Regions from separate parts of the Vreelandella titanicae genome, predicted to be linked through region 1. Evidence: predicted binding sites of a transcription regulator. Region 1 holds the regulator's gene; each other region holds the start of a gene.
The links. The regulator FNR, encoded in region 1, switches genes on or off when oxygen is low (the NO sensors DNR and NnrR bind a similar motif). The targets are predictions, from matches to a motif close to TTGATNTANATCAA.

Region 2: HZS52_RS07530 (xanthine dehydrogenase family protein molybdopterin-binding subunit) is a predicted target of FNR. The motif match lies at 3,000-3,013, and genes of this name have one in related genera.
Region 3: HZS52_RS09865 (cytochrome ubiquinol oxidase subunit I) is a predicted target of FNR. The motif match lies at 1,615-1,628, and genes of this name have one in related genera.
Region 4: HZS52_RS01880 (copper resistance CopC family protein) is a predicted target of FNR. The motif match lies at 2,413-2,426, and genes of this name have one in related genera.

The regions. Positions count from the first base shown of each region.
Region 1 is NZ_CP059082.1:2,270,924-2,275,460, reverse strand. Features, by position in the region: gene HZS52_RS10420 (sulfite exporter TauE/SafE family protein) at 1-680, shown strand, start outside; gene hemN (oxygen-independent coproporphyrinogen III oxidase) at 759-2,192, shown strand; gene fnr (fumarate/nitrate reduction transcriptional regulator Fnr) at 2,277-3,023, shown strand; gene ttcA (tRNA 2-thiocytidine(32) synthetase TtcA) at 3,016-3,936, opposite strand; gene HZS52_RS10400 (3'-5' exonuclease family protein) at 4,199-4,537, opposite strand, start outside.
Region 2 is NZ_CP059082.1:1,609,519-1,614,055, reverse strand. Features, by position in the region: gene HZS52_RS07555 (FAD-dependent monooxygenase) at 1-68, shown strand, start outside; gene HZS52_RS07550 (alpha/beta fold hydrolase) at 65-883, shown strand; gene HZS52_RS07545 (maleate cis-trans isomerase family protein) at 926-1,675, shown strand; gene HZS52_RS07540 (N-carbamoylsarcosine amidohydrolase) at 1,726-2,391, shown strand; gene HZS52_RS07535 (MarR family winged helix-turn-helix transcriptional regulator) at 2,436-2,915, opposite strand; gene HZS52_RS07530 (xanthine dehydrogenase family protein molybdopterin-binding subunit) at 3,125-4,537, shown strand, end outside.
Region 3 is NZ_CP059082.1:2,147,675-2,152,211, forward strand. Features, by position in the region: gene polA (DNA polymerase I) at 1-1,508, shown strand, start outside; gene HZS52_RS09865 (cytochrome ubiquinol oxidase subunit I) at 1,745-3,316, shown strand; gene cydB (cytochrome d ubiquinol oxidase subunit II) at 3,313-4,455, shown strand; gene cydX (cytochrome bd-I oxidase subunit CydX) at 4,468-4,537, shown strand, end outside.
Region 4 is NZ_CP059082.1:404,893-409,429, forward strand. Features, by position in the region: gene HZS52_RS01865 (ISL3-like element ISPpu12 family transposase) at 1-867, shown strand, start outside; gene HZS52_RS01870 (DUF411 domain-containing protein) at 1,094-1,534, opposite strand; gene HZS52_RS24595 (hypothetical protein) at 1,548-1,682, opposite strand; gene HZS52_RS01875 (hypothetical protein) at 1,719-2,270, opposite strand; gene HZS52_RS01880 (copper resistance CopC family protein) at 2,629-3,000, shown strand; gene HZS52_RS01885 (copper resistance D family protein) at 3,166-3,909, shown strand; gene HZS52_RS24305 (hypothetical protein) at 4,059-4,373, opposite strand.

The DNA.
Region 1 (4,537 bases):
GGCTTGATCTGCCGCCGCTAATGGCGGCGTTTGTGTTTGGCTTGATGGGCGGCGCCCACTGCATTGGTATGTGTGGCGGCATTATGAGCGCGCTCACCTTTGCAGTTCCCCCCAGCATGCGTCATCCGGCGCGCATGGGAGGCCTGCTGCTCAGCTACAACACAGGCCGCATTGTTAGCTATATGAGCGCAGGCGCGCTGGTGGCACTGCTAGGCACGCTGTTTTCGCTTTCCGCCACGGCACGAATGCTGCTTCAGGTGTTTGCCGCGCTGATGCTGATCCTGATGGCACTGTATATCGCCAACTGGTGGAAAGGGCTGCTCAAAGTGGAGGCGGTTGGCCGCCGTCTATGGCGCTTTATCGAGCCTGTGGGGCGGCGCTTAATGCCGGTGGTGTATATCCCTCAAGCCTTCGCGCTGGGCGCACTTTGGGGCTGGCTACCCTGTGGGCTGGTCTACTCCATGCTGGCCTGGAGCTTGGCGATTGCCGACCCGTTCCAGGGCGCGCTGCTAATGGGCGCATTTGGGCTAGGCACCCTGCCGGCGCTGCTCGCCACTGGCCTCGCTGCGCGCCAGCTAAACCACTTGATTCGCCACCCGGCGACGCGCAGCGTGGCGGCACTAACGATTATCGCGTTTGCGCTGTGGCAGCTCTGGACTCTTACGGCACACAACCTCTAATAGCATGACGTGGCTCAACATTTACCTCCTCACCACGGGTTAGGCTAGCGGCATATCCTAACGTCGGAGCGCCCCTTCATGCCCGTTCATACCCCTGCTGCCTTGCCTCTTGCACCCGCTGCTGCCGCAGCCCCTATGCAGCCGGTGTGGGACGAAGCGTTACTGCGTCGCTACGACACCAACGGCCCACGCTACACCTCCTACCCAACAGCGCTATCGTTTCACGACCAATTTACCCCTGGCGACCTGACCCAGGCGCTGGAGCGTAGCAATGCCAGTAAGCGTCCGCTCTCGCTGTACGTTCATGTGCCCTTCTGCCGCAAGATCTGCTTCTACTGCGCGTGTAATAAAATCGCTACCAAAAACACTGCCCTTGCCGAGCCCTATATAGCCCGGCTTGACCGTGAAATGGTGCTGACCGCACGCCATTTGGATACATCACGACCGGTGGAGCAGTTGCATTGGGGCGGCGGCACGCCGACATTTCTCAGTTTGAACCAAATGGGCGACCTGATTGATCGGCTGGATGCACGTTTTGGTCTTTCATCGTCTGCTGATCGCGATTACGCAATTGAAATAGATCCTCGCGAAGCGGATGTGTTTACGCTGCGCCATCTCGAATCCCTCGGCTTTAATCGCATCAGCTTGGGCGTTCAGGATTTAAGTCCACTGGTGCAAAAAGCGATTAATCGTATCCAGCCTCGGGTACTTACCGAAACGCTGATGGATGAGGCGCATCGCCTGGGCTTTCGCTCGCTCAATCTCGACCTAATTTATGGCTTGCCATTTCAGACTGAAAAGAGCTTTGCCAACACCCTACGCCAGGTGATTGAGCTCAACCCGGCGCGCCTTTCTGTGTTTAATTACGCGCATATGCCCGAGCGTTTTGCCCCGCAGCGGCGCATTAATGTCGATGACTTGCCAGGCGGAGAAGAGAAGCTAGCGATTCTGCGCACCACCATCGAAATGCTCACCGCAGCTGGCTATGTGCATATCGGTATGGATCACTTTGCCCGCCCTGACGATAGCCTGGCTATTGCCCAGCGCGAAGGCTCGCTGCAGCGCAACTTCCAGGGCTACTCCAGCCATGCTCAGTGCGACTTAATCGGGCTTGGCGTATCGGCGATTTCCCGTATTGATGACGTCTATGCGCAGAATCCTAGCGATCTGGCCCGCTACGAAGCGGCGCTGGATCAGGGGCAGCTTGCCACCGTGCGTGGCATACGCTTAAGTGATGACGACCTGATCCGCCGGGATGTAATTGAGCGGCTGATGTGCGATATGGGCATTGACCTGGCCGCCGTTAGTCAACGCTGGAACATCGATGCCCCCCGCTACTTTGCGCCAGCGCTTGAGCGCCTGCAGAGCGCCGAACAGGATGGCCTGCTGACCCGCAGCGCTGATCAGCTTAACGCCACGCCGATGGGGCGGCTGCTGATTCGCCATATAGCGATGGCGTTTGATACCCACCTTTCCGGGCAAACGGGACAACGGTATTCTAAGATTGTTTAATCACCTTATTGCAGGCATGCTAAAGCGACTATAATAAGTAAGGATTTTCTAATTGATAAGTGTGACCCACTCAAGGAGCAACGCATGTTGGAACCCATGAGCCGTCGTCGCTCACTACTCCACGAAACTCGCTGCCAAACCTGCAGCTTGAGTTCTCTGTGCTTGCCGCTTGCCCTTGAGCTGGACGATATGGGGCAGTTCGACGCTATTATTCGTCGCCGTGCACCACTCAAAAAAGGCGAGCCGCTGTTTCGTCAGGGCGACACCTTTACCAGCGTTTACGCAGTCCGTTCGGGCAGTTTGAAACAGGTCACCGCCGAAGGTAACGGCAGCGAGCAGCTAACCAATTTCTACCTGCCCAGTGAATTGGTGGGGTTGGATGGCATTGACGAAGAGCATTACCCCGGTAGCGTTATCGCCCTGGAAACGACCACCGTCTGCGAGATTCCTTTTGACCGCCTGGACTTACTCTCGGAGGAGCTACCCGAACTGCGTGGCCAGCTTTATCGTAGCATGAGCAAAGAGTTGCGCGATGACCGGCGTATGATGCGGCTACTTTCGCGTAAAACCGCCGATCAGCGGCTGGCAAGTTTTTTGATTACCCTCTCGGATCGTTTTCGTCGCCGGGGCTACTCGCCTTACAGCTTTCGCCTCTCAATGCCCAGGGCTGATATCGGCAACTACCTGGGCTTAGCGGTGGAAACGGTCAGCCGCATACTAAGCCGCTTTCAGCAGCAGAGTGTGGTGGCGGTCTCCGGGCGAGAGGTCAACATTCTCGATATGCCGCGCTTGATTACCCTCGCCGAAGAGGAAGAGCAAACAGTTAGCTGACGTTAAAGGCTTGGATACGCCCCGCCAGTAGCTCTGCTTGCTTGGCCTCAAGGCCTTCAAAATCGAACAGGCTGCGGTCGGCCAACTGGGAAGGGGCAATGTTGGTGACAGCCTTGAACATGCTCTCCAGGCGGCCAGGAAACTTTTTGTCCCACTCGGCGAGCATCTCTTTGACCACCTGACGCTGCATATTAGGCTGTGAACCGCACAGGTTGCAGGGAATAATCGGAAACGCCATCAGCCGCGAAAACTCGGCGATATCAGCCTCTTTGCAGTAGGCCAACGGCCGAATAACGATATTCTTCCCATCATCGGATAGCAGCTTTGGCGGCATCGCTTTCAGGTTGCCGCCAAAGAACATATTGAGAAACAGTGTTTCGAGAATATCTTCCCGGTGATGGCCCAGGGCTATCTTATTGGCGCCAATCTCTTCGGCAAAGCCATACAACGAGCCGCGCCGCAGCCGTGAACAAAGCGTGCAGGTGGTTTTACCTTCCGGGGTTTTCTCTTTTACCACCGAGTAAGTATCGCGCTCGACAATGTGGTACTCCACGCCCTGCTTATCCAGATACGCAGGCAATACGTGCTCGGGAAAACCCGGCTGTTTTTGATCCAGATTGACCGCTACCAGCGAAAAATTGACCGGCGCATTGCGCTGCAAATTGCGCAAAATCTCCAGCATCGTGTAGCTGTCCTTTCCACCGGAGAGGCAGACCATTACGCGATCACCTTCATTGATCATTTGATAATCAATGATCGCATTGCCCACTTCTCGGCGCAGACGCTTTTGCAGCTTGTTAAATTCACGCTTCTGCTTCGCATCAGCCAGCTCAGGCTGGTCGTGCTCAGCGTCAGCTGGGGTGGCTCCAACCGTATCAAGGTGAGCAGGATCAAAGTGATCAAGAGTTTGCATGGTATAAGCACTGCCGAGGGTAGAAGGCGTGAGAGAAAAAAGTAATAACTATTCTAACAACACTCACCGCCTGACCCAACTAATCAGACGTAGCCACACAAGATATCGCAATTGGAAGTGACTATTTTGACCGCTGCACCATACCTCGGTGCGAGGGCAGCTTGGAGCGAGGGTCTTTTGTCATGGATGACAAAAGTAGCGCCCAGGGAGGGGTTCACAGCGCCCTCGCGGAAAGCTGTCCTCGCCACGACGAAAGAGACTACTATGCCACCTGCGCCATAATACGCTGCAGGCGCATATACAGCAGTGCGCTGGCGGTGGCCTCTCCAAGCACACTCTGCATGCCCATGACGGGTACTTGCCAGCATGCCAACGCCTGGGCGAAGCTGCTGGGCGCTTCGACCTCCGGGTGCAAACGGCGCAGTTGGCGCTGATGCAGTTTTGCCACATCGACCTGGGCGTTGGGCAGGGCAAAATTCAGCCGCTTACTGAGTAGTGCATTCAATGCTCCAATGCGCCTCTCTAACTGCCAGCCAACGATGGGCCGATTGCCGATAAATTCTACTAGCGCGCTCAAGTTATCACTATTTGGTGGCAGTAT
Region 2 (4,537 bases), 660 kb from region 1:
GGGTATTCGCCTATGACCCCTTTGAAGTACCGCTGAAGCAACCAACCAGTCAAGGGAGCCCAGCATGAACAGCACCTATCTCTATGGCGCCAACGTGCACGCCAATGGTATTCGTCAGCACTACCTGCGCTTTGCCGACAGCGCCGAGACTTCGCGCCAACCGCTGGTACTGATACCGGGCATTACCAGCCCAGCCATCACCTGGCGTTTTGTGGCCGAGCGGCTCGGCCAGCATTTCGACACTTATGTGCTGGATGTTCGTGGACGCGGCTTGTCGTCTACCGGACCCGAGCTCGATTATGACACCGACACTTGCGCCGACGATGTGATCGCCTTTATCGATGCGCTGGGTCTGAGCAATGTCATTCTGGCGGGCCACTCCATGGGGGCGCGCTTTGCGCTACGCGCCATGAGTCGCGGCGCCACGGGAATCGACAAACTGGTACTTATCGACCCACCGGTTTCAGGGCCAGGACGCCGTGAGTACCCCAGCAAGCTGCCCTGGTACGTGGATTCGATTCGAGACTGCACACGTGGTGCCGATATCGAGACCATGCGCCACTACTGCCCCACCTGGAGCGACGAGCAGCTGCGGTTACGCGCCGAGTGGTTACATACTTGCTTTGAGCCCGCCATTGTTCAGGCGTTTGAAGAGTTCCACAGCGTCGATATCCACCAGGATTTCCCCGCTATCAAAGTGCCCACGCTGCTGATGTGTGCAGGCAAAGGCGGTGTTATCCAGGATGAAGATCGCGCCGAAATACGCGCCCTTCTACCGACGGTTCGTATTTCTACCGCGGAAAAAGCGGGTCACATGATTCCCTGGGATGACTTCGACGGTTTTTTTGCCGCGTTTGAAGACTTCCTGGGCAGCGAGCTCTAAGAGAGGCCAAATACCATGACCAGCAACTATATAAAGAACGAGATCAAAAGCTACCGTATCGGCCAGATCGTCCCCAGCTCCAATATCACCATGGAGACCGAAATACCCGCCATGCTTACGGCGCGGCAGTTAATCCGCCCGGAACGCTTTACCTTTCACTCCAGCCGCATGCGCATGAAGAACGTCAGCAAGGACGAACTGGCTGCCATGGATGCAGAGTCGGATCGCTGCGCCCTGGAGCTTTCTGATGCAGCGGTGGATGTGATGGGGTATGCCTGCCTGGTTGCCATTATGGCGATGGGGCCCGGCTACCACCGAGAGTCGCAAAAGCGTTTGCGCAGCCGCACCGAAGAGAACGGTTGCGACACGCCGGTGGTCACCAGCGCCGGTGCTCTGGTTGATGCCCTGGGTGTGATGAAAGCCAAGCGCGTGGTGGTAGTGGCCCCCTACATGAAGCCGCTGACCGAAATGGTGGTCGACTACATACGTCAGGAAGGCATTGACGTGCTCGACTACCGAGCGCTTGAGATCCCCAATAACCTGGATGTCGCTCGCCACGATCCCGCCAATCTTCCCGAGATCGTCGCCAGTCTCGATTTAAGTAACGTGGACGCTATCGTCTTGTCAGCCTGTGTGCAAATGCCATCACTACCGGCCGTCGCCAAGGTCGAAGCCCTGACCGGCAAGCCGGTGGTTACCGCAGCTATCGCGACCACCTATGCCATGCTCAAGGCACTCGACCTGGAGCCCATCGTACCGGGCGCGGGCGCCCTCTTGTCAGGGGCTTACTAACAAGATCAGGTACTTATTGACGATATAGAGTGCTGATTAAGGAGACGACCATGTCGCCACACACGACTGATAACAGCGATGGCGTTAGCGATAACACTGCCACGGACAACTACCGAGGCGTGTGGGATGGGCGCATCGGTTTTGGCAAAACGCCCGCGCTGCTGGTGGTTGATTTTATGCAAGGCTACACCACACCAGGTTCGCCGCTATTTGCCCAGGGCGTGGTGGATGCGGTGGCCAATATGCCTCCGCTACTCAATACCGCACGGCGCACTGGCACGCCTGTTATCCACACCAACATCCTGTATCACGCCCCGGATCAAATCGATGGTGGCATTTGGGTCAAGAAGGCGCCGGTCATGCGGGCGATGGTGGCGGGCAACCCTTACGCCGAGTTCTGCCCCGAGGTGGCCCCCCGTGAAGATGAGCTGGTAATGACCAAGCAGTATGCCAGCGCGTTCTTTGGAACTTCGCTTGCCTCCACACTGGTCGCCATGGGTATCGATACACTCATCATTACCGGCTGTTCCACCAGTGGCTGCATTCGCGCCACCGCTGTTGATGGCGTACAGCACGGCTTTCGGGTGATGGTCGTGCGTGACTGCGTGGGTGACCGTCACCCCGCGCCCCATGAAGCTAACCTGTTTGATATCGATAGCAAATATGGCGATGTGATTGGACTGGATGAAACACTGGGATACTTAATGAAGCGTTAGGAGTATCCGAAAACGCAGGTGAAGCGGACGTCTCTGTTGAGTCATCAGTCCGCGTTCATTTTTTCCAGCAGATGCATTAAGGCAACCCGCTCTGCCGGGTTGAGATTTTTCATGGTCTGATCGCTAATTTGCTTGGCACTGGGCACCATAGCCTCGACTAATGTCTCCCCGGCCTCAGTGATCACGACCATGACTTTGCGTTGATCATTAGGGTCGGTGGTTAGCGAGATCCACCCCCGCGCTTTAAGACGTTTAATGACGCCACGGATAGTGGCGGGATCAATCGCCGTGGCGTTGACGATATCGGTTAACGAGCTGGGGCCGCGCTCCATCACCGTGCACAGCGTTACAAATTGAATGGCCGTGAGCTGTTTATCGCTGCTGTAGCGCTGAAAAATAGCCGTATGCCGCTGGTAGGCTTTACGCAGTAGATGCCCTACTTGCTCAGAAAAATCATACCCTTGCTCTGAAGGCGTAGAGTGCTCGCCGGAAGACGAGTGTTTGAACGCACTATCCGTTGTCATTCCATATCCTTAATCTATTGGCGACGTCGTGTATCGAGTATGGCACTGCTTAACAAAATGATGCATCAACGTATGAAATACTCCTTGCGCTGGATCAATTCATCATGCTTTTATGGCGTACACGCTATAATTTTACCTTAGTTATCGCTCTTTCATCACCTAAAATTCATCCGCACTGATCATCGTAAACGCGAGCGTGGGAGGCAGACATGGCTGATAAATCAGACTATACAAGAGAGTCACTGCTGTATGGGTCTGATGTTCTGGTGATCTATCGCGACCCGGTTACGCCCCCCAAGCCCGCGCCCGGACAGCCAGGTACACACTCAAACTTCACCCCACATGAGCCTGAGATATTCATTGCCGTACTGAGCGATAGTCATATCGTGGCTTTCAACGGCCACGTAGACCTGGGCACGGGCATACGCACGGCGCTCGCTCAAATTGTTGCAGAAGAGCTCAGCGTCGCGTTCGACAGCGTCACCATGGTGCTGGGCAACTCCGTTGAAGCCCCCAACCAAGGCCCCACCATAGCCAGTGCATCGATTCAGATCACTGCCGAGCCTTTACGCCGAGCTGCGGCACAGGCGCGGGAGTACCTATTAACCCTGGCAGCAAAGCACTTTGACACTGAGCGCTCACTACTTAGCTGCCAGAACGGCGCTATTACGCCAAGTGATAATAACCGCTCACCCGTTAGCTTTGGGGAGTTACTGCTAGGTACCCGTCATGCGTTAAAGCTTGCCGATGAGGTGCCGCTTAAGCCGGTCAGCCATTATACCCTGGTCGGCCAATCGACCTCCCGCGTGGATATACCCGCCAAGGCCACCGGGCAATTGACTTTTATCCACGACCTACGCCTGCCCAACATGCTGCATGGGCGAGTGATTCGTCCGCCTTATGTAGGCCATGATAGCGGCGACTTTATTGGCAACAGTTTAATCGCGGTAGATGAAAGCTCTGTGGCGCATTTGCCAGGTGTGATAAGCGTCGTGGTGGTCGGTGACTTTGTTGGCGTGGTGGCCGAGCGTGAAGAGCAGGCTGCCGCCGCAGCCAAACAGCTAAAGATCCAGTGGCGCCCAATCGAAGGCTTGCCTCAGTTGGACAACATAGGGCAAGCACTGCTCGACCTGCCCAGCAAGCAGCGCATACTCCTCGAAGAGGGTGATCTCGATAACGCTCTGGCTGCCGCACAGCATCCGCTCAATCGTCACTATGTGTGGCCATTCCAGCTGCATGGCTCCATCGGCCCTTCGTGCTCTGTCGCCGATGCCAACGAAGATGGCCTTCACGTATGGTCGGGCACCCAAAATCCACACAGCCTGCGCGCCGACCTCGCCCGCCTTACCGGTTTGGATGAAGGCGTTATCACCATTACCCGCATGGAAACCTCAGGCTGCTATGGCCGCAACTGCGCCGACGACGTTGGCGCGGATGCAGTGCTGCTCTCTCAGGCGGTGGGTCGACCTGTTCGTGTGCAACTAACCCGTGAGCAGGAGCACACCTGGGAGCCTAAAGGGGCTGCTCAGTATATGGCCATCCAGGGCGGCTTGAACGCAGATGGCAGCCCAGCAGGCTATCGCTTTAATACGCGCTACCCCTCTAACAGTGCGCCCACCCTG
Region 3 (4,537 bases), 120 kb from region 1:
TGCTGGCCAACTATGCGATTTCCGTGGCAGGCCCTTTTGCTGACACCATGCTGGCGTCGTATGTGCTCAACTCCACCGCTACCCGGCACGATATGGATTCGCTGGCGCTCAAGTATTTGGGTGAAAAGACCATCTCCTTTGAAGAGATTGCCGGTAAGGGCGCCAAGCAGTTGACCTTTAACCAGATTGCCCTGGAGCAAGCGGCGCCATACGCCTGTGAAGATGTCGATATCACCCTGCGGCTGCAGCAAGCGCTGCGTCCCCAGGTCGAAAGCGAAGGGCGTCTGGCGGAGGTGCTGGATAATATTGAGCTGCCGCTGATCAAAGTGCTCTCGCGCATCGAGCGCAACGGTGTCGCCGTGGATGCTGAGCTACTGCACAAACAGAGCCAGCAGTTAGAGCAGCGCATTGGCGAATTAGAACGCGAGGCGTTTGAACTGGCCGGGCGCGAATTTAATCTCGGCTCACCCAAGCAGTTAGGGCAGATTCTGTTTGAAGAGCAGAAAATTCCGGTGCTCAAGAAAACCCCTAAAGGCGCACCTTCTACCGCGGAAGGTGTGCTGGAAGAGTTGGCGCTGGATTACCCGCTGCCCAAGGTGATTATGCAGCACCGGGGGCTGGCCAAGCTGAAGTCCACCTACACCGATAAGCTACCGCGTTTGCTCAATAAAGCCACTGGCCGGGTACACACCAGCTATCATCAGGCGGTCACTGCGACCGGGCGGCTGTCGTCGTCGGATCCCAACTTACAGAACATTCCCATCCGTACCGAAGAGGGGCGCAAAATTCGTCAGGCGTTTATTGCCCGCCCTGGCTACCGTATTGTTGCCGCCGATTACTCGCAAATTGAGCTGCGCATTATGGCGCATTTATCTGAAGATAAAGGGCTGCTGGAAGCGTTTGCCGAAGGGCGTGATATTCACACCGCCACGGCGGCAGAAGTCTTCGGCACCTCTCTTGAGAAGGTCTCTGGCGATCAGCGCCGCAGCGCCAAAGCGATTAACTTCGGCTTGATCTACGGCATGAGTGCCTGGGGGTTGTCGCGTCAGTTGCATATCGAGCGCAACCAGGCGCAAACCTACATTGATCGTTACTTTGACCGCTATCCTGGCGTGGCCCGTTATATGGAGCGTATTCGCTCCCAGGCAGCTGAAGATGGCTTTGTCGAAACCGTGCTGGGTCGGCGGCTCTACCTACCGGAAATTCAGTCGCAAAACCGCAACCGCCGCCAAGGCGCTGAGCGCACCGCGATTAACGCGCCGATGCAGGGCACTGCCGCCGATATTATCAAGCAGGCGATGATCGATGTGGATGCGTGGTTAGCGGAAGGCGAGTTCGATGCGCTGATGGTGATGCAGGTGCACGATGAACTGGTGTTTGAAGTCGCCGAGAAGCAGGTCGAGGCCTTTATCGAGCAGGTGCAAAAACGCATGCAGGGCGCGGCTGAGCTGAAAGTACCGCTGATTGTAGAAGCGGAGAGCGGTGCCAATTGGGATGAAGCGCACTAATGCCTACTACCAACACCGCAAGCCTCGTTCGTTTACGCCTGCGTCTCTGAATGAGGAAGGGGGTGGATGGCATATTGTCGCAACAGTGCAATGCTTAAGTAAGGAATTGATCAAGATCAAATTGTTGGCTCGGGTGGAGGAATAGCCTATACACATCGCTTTGCCTGGGTTAGCACCTGTCTGTGGTTTCCCGGTGGGGCGAAAGGTGTGTTTAAGCTATCCATCGGGAGTCACTCATGGACATTGTTGAATTATCCAGGTTGCAGTTCGCCTTTACGGCGATGGTGCATTTCCTGTTTGTACCCTTAACGCTAGGGCTGTCGATACTTCTGGCGATCATGGAGTCGGTCTATGTCATGACCGGTAAAACCATTTATCGTCAGATGACCAAATTCTGGGGCAAGCTGTTTGGTATTAACTTTGCGTTAGGGGTAACGACCGGTATCGCCATGGAGTTCCAGTTCGGCACTAACTGGTCGTACTACTCTCACTATGTCGGCGATATTTTCGGAGCGCCCCTGGCGATAGAAGCCTTGATGGCGTTCTTCCTTGAGTCGACGCTGGTCGGGCTATTCTTCTTCGGCTGGGATCGCCTGTCAAAAGAGAAGCACCTGGCGGTTACCTGGTTCATGGCCTTGGCGACCAATATGTCAGCCCTGTGGATTCTGGTAGCCAATGGCTGGATGCAGCACCCCGTAGGGTCGGAGCTCAACCTAGCCACCATGCGTATGGAGTTGGTCAGCTTTACAGAGGTACTGCTCAACCCCGTCGCCCAAGTCAAATTTGTGCATACCGTGTCAGCGGGGTACGTCACCGGGGCGATTTTCGTGTTGGCGATTTCAAGCTGGTACCTGCTCAAGGGGCGTGAGATTGCCTTTGCGCGGCGCAGCTTTGCGATTGCTTCTGCCTTCGGGTTGGCCAGCGCGCTATCGGTCATTGTACTGGGCGATGAGTCTGGCTATGAGCTGGGGGATGTGCAGAAGGTCAAGCTGGCCGCCATCGAAGCAGAGTGGCAAACCCATCCCGCACCTGCGGCTTTCACGCTATTTGGGCTCCCCAACGAGGCGGAACAGCACACCGACTTTGCCATCCGCATACCTGGTGTGATGGGCTTGATCGCCACGCGCTCGCTGAATACCGAAGTGATGGGTATTCGGGAGCTTAAGGAAGAGCACCGCGAGCGCATCGTCAATGGCCAGGAAGCCTACGCACTCATGCAGCGCCTGCGCAGTGATGAAGAGCGCGAAGGGGATATGGCTCGGTTCGAGGAAGTGCGCAGCGATCTTGGTTATGGGCTACTGCTCAGTGCCTATAGCGACGATGTAGCCAATGCGACCACAGCCGAAATTGATCAAGCCGTTGAAGCGTCGATTCCTAAGGTTTGGCCGCTTTTCTGGTCTTTTCGGGCCATGGTCGCCGCGGGCTTTAGCATGCTGTTGCTGTTTGCGCTGGCCTTCTGGCATAGCGTACGTCGTCAGCCAGAGAAGTCCCGGTGGCTACTTCGCTTCGCGCTGTTCAGCCTACCGCTGCCTTGGATTGCCTGTGAAGCGGGCTGGTTCGTGGCCGAATATGGGCGTCAGCCGTGGGCAATCGGCGAGATATTGCCGGTGCACTTGGCCATTTCCAGCCTGACTGCTGAGCAGGTGCTGTTTACCCTGATTTCTATTGGCGTCCTCTACACCACCTTCGTCATCATCGAAATGTGGCTGATGCAACACTTTGCCCGCAAAGGGCCCTCCGGTAGCGGTTACCTGGATGATGACGCTGAGTCTGACTATCCAATCTCAACCCCAGCACGGGAGGCATGATGATGGACTACGAAACCCTTAGGTTTGTCTGGTGGGTGCTGATCGGCGTGCTATTGGTGGGCTTCGCGGTCACCGATGGTTTTGATATGGGCGTTGCCGCCTTGCTCAACGTTGTCGGGCGCGGCGATGAGGAGCGCCGGGTGATGATCAACTCCATGGCGCCTCATTGGGACGGTAATCAGGTCTGGCTGGTCACCGCAGGGGGCGCACTGTTTGCCGCTTGGCCTCCAGTTTACGCAACGGCCTTCAACGGCTTCTATCTCGCCTTGATGCTGACACTGTTCGCGCTTTTTCTTCGCCCCTTGGCATTCGATTATCGCTCCAAGTTGGAAAACCCCACATGGCGCCGTCGTTGGGATTGGGGGTTGACGATCGGCTCCGCCGTTCCCGCGCTGATCTTTGGTGTCGCTTTTGGCAATCTCTTGCAAGGCGTTCCCTTCCAGTTCGATGACTATCTGCGCCTGGAGTATCAGGGCGGATTGCTGGGCCTATTGAACCCCTTTGCGCTATTGGCCGGGCTGTTGAGCCTGCTGATGTTCGTCACCCACGGAGCGGCTTGGTTGCAGCTTAAAACCGAGGGCGAACTGCGCAGCCGTAGTGCGGCCATCGGCAGCCTGACAGCACTGATATGCGCGGCACTGTTCGTACTGGGTGGGGTGTGGCTGCTCCTGGGCGTTGATGGCTACCAAGTGACTAGCGTAATCGACACCCAGGGGTACAACGATACCACCGGTAAAATCGTGGCGGTCAGTGCTGGCGGCTGGATGACCAACTACAGCCGCTTCCCGCTGTTGTGGCTACTGCCAGTACTGGGCGTCTTAGGTTTTGTGCTCTGCGCGCTGACCATGAAGCTGGGACGCCATGCGCTGGCATTTACCAGTTCGGCTGTCGCCATGGCCATGGTGGTGGTCACAACGGGCATTACGATGTTTCCCTTCGTGATGCCGTCGTCGCTGAACCCCAACCATAGCCTGACCATGTGGGATGCCACGGCGAGCGAGTTGACGCTCAAGATCATGTTTGTGGTGGTGTGTATCTTCGTGCCGTTGGTGCTGCTGTATACCGCCTGGAGTTACTGGGTCATGCGCGGACGCCTGAACGAGCAATTTATTCGTGATAACGACAAAGCGCTTTACTGAGGAGGGTATCGTATGTGGTATTTCGCCTGGATTTTGGGTGTCACGCTGGCGGCTGCCGTCAGCATTCTTAACGCCATGTGGC
Region 4 (4,537 bases), 1.9 Mb from region 1:
CGCTGGCACCGCTTCGAGACGCCCCGCATCCTGGGCATTGACGAGCTATACCTGAACAAGCGCTACCGCTGCATTCTGACCAACATTGAGGAGCGAACCCTGCTCGACCTGCTGGCCACCCGCCGCCAGGACGTGGTGACCAACTACCTGATGAAGCTGAAAGACCGGCAGAAGGTCGAGATCGTCAGCATGGACATGTGGAACCCCTACCGGGCAGCGGTCAAGGCTGTGCTGCCCCAGGCCCGTATCGTGGTCGATAAGTTCCATGTGGTGCGCATGGCCAACGATGCCCTAGAGAGAGTGCGCAAGGGCCTCAGAAAGGAGCTGAAACCGTCCCAGAGCCGGACTCTCAAGGGAGACCGGAAAATCCTGCTGAAACGCGCTCACGAAGTCTCAGACCGGGAGCGCCTCATCATGGAGACCTGGACAGGCGCGTTCCCGCAACTGCTGGCCGCCTACGAGCACAAGGAGCGCTTCTACGGCATCTGGGACGCCACCACACGGCTCCAGGCAGAAGCCGCCCTGGACGAGTGGATAGCCACCATCCCGAAGGGCCAAAAGGAAGTCTGGAGCGATCTGGTCAGGGCAGTGGGAAACTGGCGCGAAGAGACCATGACCTACTTCGAGACGGACATGCCCGTCACCAACGCTTACACGGAGTCCATCAACCGACTGGCCAAGGACAAGAACCGTGAAGGGCGCGGTTACTCCTTCGAGGTGATGCGGGCACGAATGCTCTACACCACGAAGCACAAGAAGAAGGCACCGACTGCGAAGGTCTCTCCTTTCTACAAGAAAACCATCGGTTACGGACTGCCGGACTTCGCAGAGGAACTCAACTACGGAGTCGATCTATCAACCATCTGAGGGTGGTATCAGATTGATGGGGTGAAGGTGCCCCATCAACCATTAAATCCGTATACCCCTTATTTTTAGCTTACCGTAACGAATCGACCCGTAACGCACTAGCAAAGTAAATCCTAAGTTTAATACAGCGCTTTCGTTTTAGTAATGTATGACTTGAATGCGCCTGCTGTACTACAAGAGTCCGTTAGAACGGCGTGCAGACAGCAGGCGAGCTTTTATCACCCTACTAAAGGGTCATAAATGGCTCATCTTCCTGGCCTGTAAACGTGTACACATTGTAAGGGCTTTCTTGTGGCCCCGGCATACCCGGTGTGCCAATGGGCATACCCGCCAAACCGATACCGTCAATATCGGGTTGTTCCTCAAACAGCGCCTGCACGGCTTCCATTGGAACGTGGCCTTCGATCCAATACTCGCCCATCTCAATGGTATGGCATGAACCCAGGCCATAGGGCACGCCTGCCTGCTGCTTAATATCACCCAGCTCTACATCGTCAATAATCGTCACTTCTACGCCGAGCTCTTCAAGATGGCGTGCATAAGCGTCACAGCAGCCGCACTGGGGGTTTTTATACAATGTTGCCTCTGGCGGTAACGCCGCCTGGGCGGAGACCGCCCCAAGCAGCATGGAACCAGAGAGTAAAAGCTTGGTGCTCATATGTTGCATTATTTTCAACTCCTTAGCGTGAACGACTGAAGAGGTACTTGGCCAGCGAAGCGATCGCCAAGCCAATTAATAACAGCATGGCCAGGGGCATCAACCAGCCTAGCCACCCCATTGACCCCATAAAAGCAAAACATTCCGCGTTCATCATGCCATCACTCCTAAAAAAAGAGGCAATCGCCAAGGCTTATTGCGGGCCATGGTGGCTGGGCATGCTTCCTCTCATCTGTTCACGCTGCTCATCGGTCAGTAAGTCCTGCATCTGATTATGCATGCGCACGTTATCAGCCATCATATCGCCATGAAGGTTGGCCATTTGAGCATGCAGCGCCTTTATTTCCTCTGGTTCAGGGCGTTCAGTCTGCATGGTTTGCATCATGTCGTCGCGCAGGTTCATCAATTCGCCCATCCGCTCAAGCTGGGCCGCGCGGTGTTCTTGGCGCATCTCACGCATGGTACTCATCTGCTGCTCGTCGAGCATACCGCCAATGCCGGACATACTCCCCATGCCTTCCATCATTGGACAAGGCATCATCCCGCTTTGCCCTCCCATCATCATTCCTGGGTACATGCCTTCTTGACTGCCCATCATCATGCCCGAACCCATACCGACTTGGCCGTCCATCATATTGCCCTGACCTTGGGCGCCTTGGCTCATACCTTGAGCGAAGATGGCGCTGCTGGGGACACTGAGGCTTGCAGCCAGACCAATGGCAAAGATCATCTTGTGCTTAACCATGATATTTCCTCTTATCATGTTGCTGGTCGAGACATCGCCTTATCCATTAAAAATGGAAGAAGGCGGAGTTAGCTTTCGTTATAAGCCTACAACCTATAGGTGGCCCAAAGGTAAAGGAGAAACCGATCCCAATACCTAAGTGTTGTCACAGATCATTTTTTCCGCCATTTTCAGCCCTGTTTCAGGTTGGCACGTTTTAACACCGACTCATTTCCATGAAGAAAAGCACGACGCCATGCGCCTTGTTCGCCAAACAGGGCAGATGAACGATGTAAGAAGGCTCAGCCGAATCAGTTTTAGCGCCTCCGCGATGAAGTAACGGCATCCATTCAACCCTAAAAATATATAAGGATACGGTATGCAAAAGAAGACGAGTTCGCTCCCTATCATTCACGCTACCTTAGCAACGCTGTTGCTGTCGCTAGCAATCCCAGTGCTGGCCCATGAAGGGGGCGCAAGCACTTCGCCTAAGGATGGCGTCACCATTCAGGATTCCCCAGCAGAGATTGGCATCGAGTTTGGTGGCATGATGCGCATCACCCAGTTTGAAGTGACAGGCCCAAACGGCCCCGTTCCTCTTGATGGTCAGCCAGGCAGTGAACAGGTCGAACGCTACGTCGTGAAGCCCGGTGAAATTCTTTCGGCTGGGGACTACCAGGTGCACTGGCGCGGCCTATCGGATGACGGACACATGATGTCCGACGGTTTTAACTTCTCGGTCGAGCCCTGACCCGTGGCTTGGTGGTTCTCCGTAAATAGCCTCGATGTCTGGACCGTCGCGATGATTCTCGTGGCGGCCGGGATTTACCTTAGCGCCCTAGTCGCGACGGGGGCCGTGTTGTTTCGTCTAGCGTTTCCCCGGCTCCCTGATCACGACCGGAGGCGCGTCGCCCGCATGGGTGTCCTTTCTGCCTGGGCGGGGGTCATCCTGATTCTGTTCCAGTGGTCTTTAGAAGCTGGTTACCTTGGAGGCGGCAATATAGCGGCTGCAACCAACCCAATGTTGCTCGGGATCGTGTTCGATGGCGCGTCCGGGGGTCGACTAATACTGGTGGTAGCTGGTTTGCTGCTGGTCCAGGCGATTCAGCTTAATAACTTAGCGTTCTCGAAAACAGCCAACAGCTTGAGCCTAGTAGGCGTTTTATTGGTGATGCTGGCATTCGTGCAGGTGGGGCATACAGTAAACACCCCACGCCTCGTTCTGGCTGTCTTGCTGATCGTTCACCTGATGGCGGCAGCATTCTGGGTAGCCTCGCTGTGGCCGCTGTTCCACTTAGTGGGGCAACATTACAACCACGGCAATACCGCCCGCATTCTGACCCGTTTCGGGCAACTCGCCATGGGCGGAGTTGGCGTGTTGGTACTGGCGGGCGTCACTTTGGCCACGCTGCTAACAGGCGGTCTCACACCCCTGCTCACCACGGCATATGGACAGTTCTTGATCGGCAAAGTATTGATTGTCGCGGTGCTGCTGTTATTTGCTGCCGCGAACAAGTGGCGGCTTGTACCTGCCTTTGAGAGCGGCGATGCAACAGCCCCACGACGTTTGCAGCGCAGTATTGCGCTGGAGGTGGTGCTGGTCGTGGTTATCCTGCTGATCACGGCGGTGCTGACAAGGGTGACATCACCGAATGGGTGACCGTCAGGACAACCACCTTAGGTAGTTAAGAACCTAGCTTAATAGCTATAAGCAACGCTATCCGGAAGGCAAGGCCGATGCCATCCGCGCGCGACAAGAGATGCACACCCGCCACGTGGCCGTGGTGGTTCGTGGCATCTTGATGTGGTTCAGAAATTGTAGCCCAGACCAATCGTATAAGCCCAGATACCGTCCTCCTGAAACGCATCGGTGGCATCGTCGGTATCGCTGAACAGGAACTGATACTCAGCGCGAGCGAGGAAATAGGCCTTGGGCAGAACATAGTATTTCATACCCGTTTCCCGTCCCGCGAAGGCGCTGTCTTTGACGCCGTCTCCATAGATACCACCGAGGCTAGCACCGACGAAGGGCCGCGCACGACCATCAAGGAACTGATGGGTTAGGTAACCACGGGTTGAGCCGTTCCAGAAACCATCTGTGACGCCCGCCTTCGCCTTCGACATCGGCGTAATTGACGCTTTGCCGAACACCGGCAACCATGTTATCCCTCAGATACCAACCAAGATCAACAGTCTCACGCCGAAGTTTCCGCTATTAAAATTCCGATCGTTACTGCCAGTTCCAGAGATCGAAAACTCACGGACACCCCCTTGTGGGCCGTACTCTG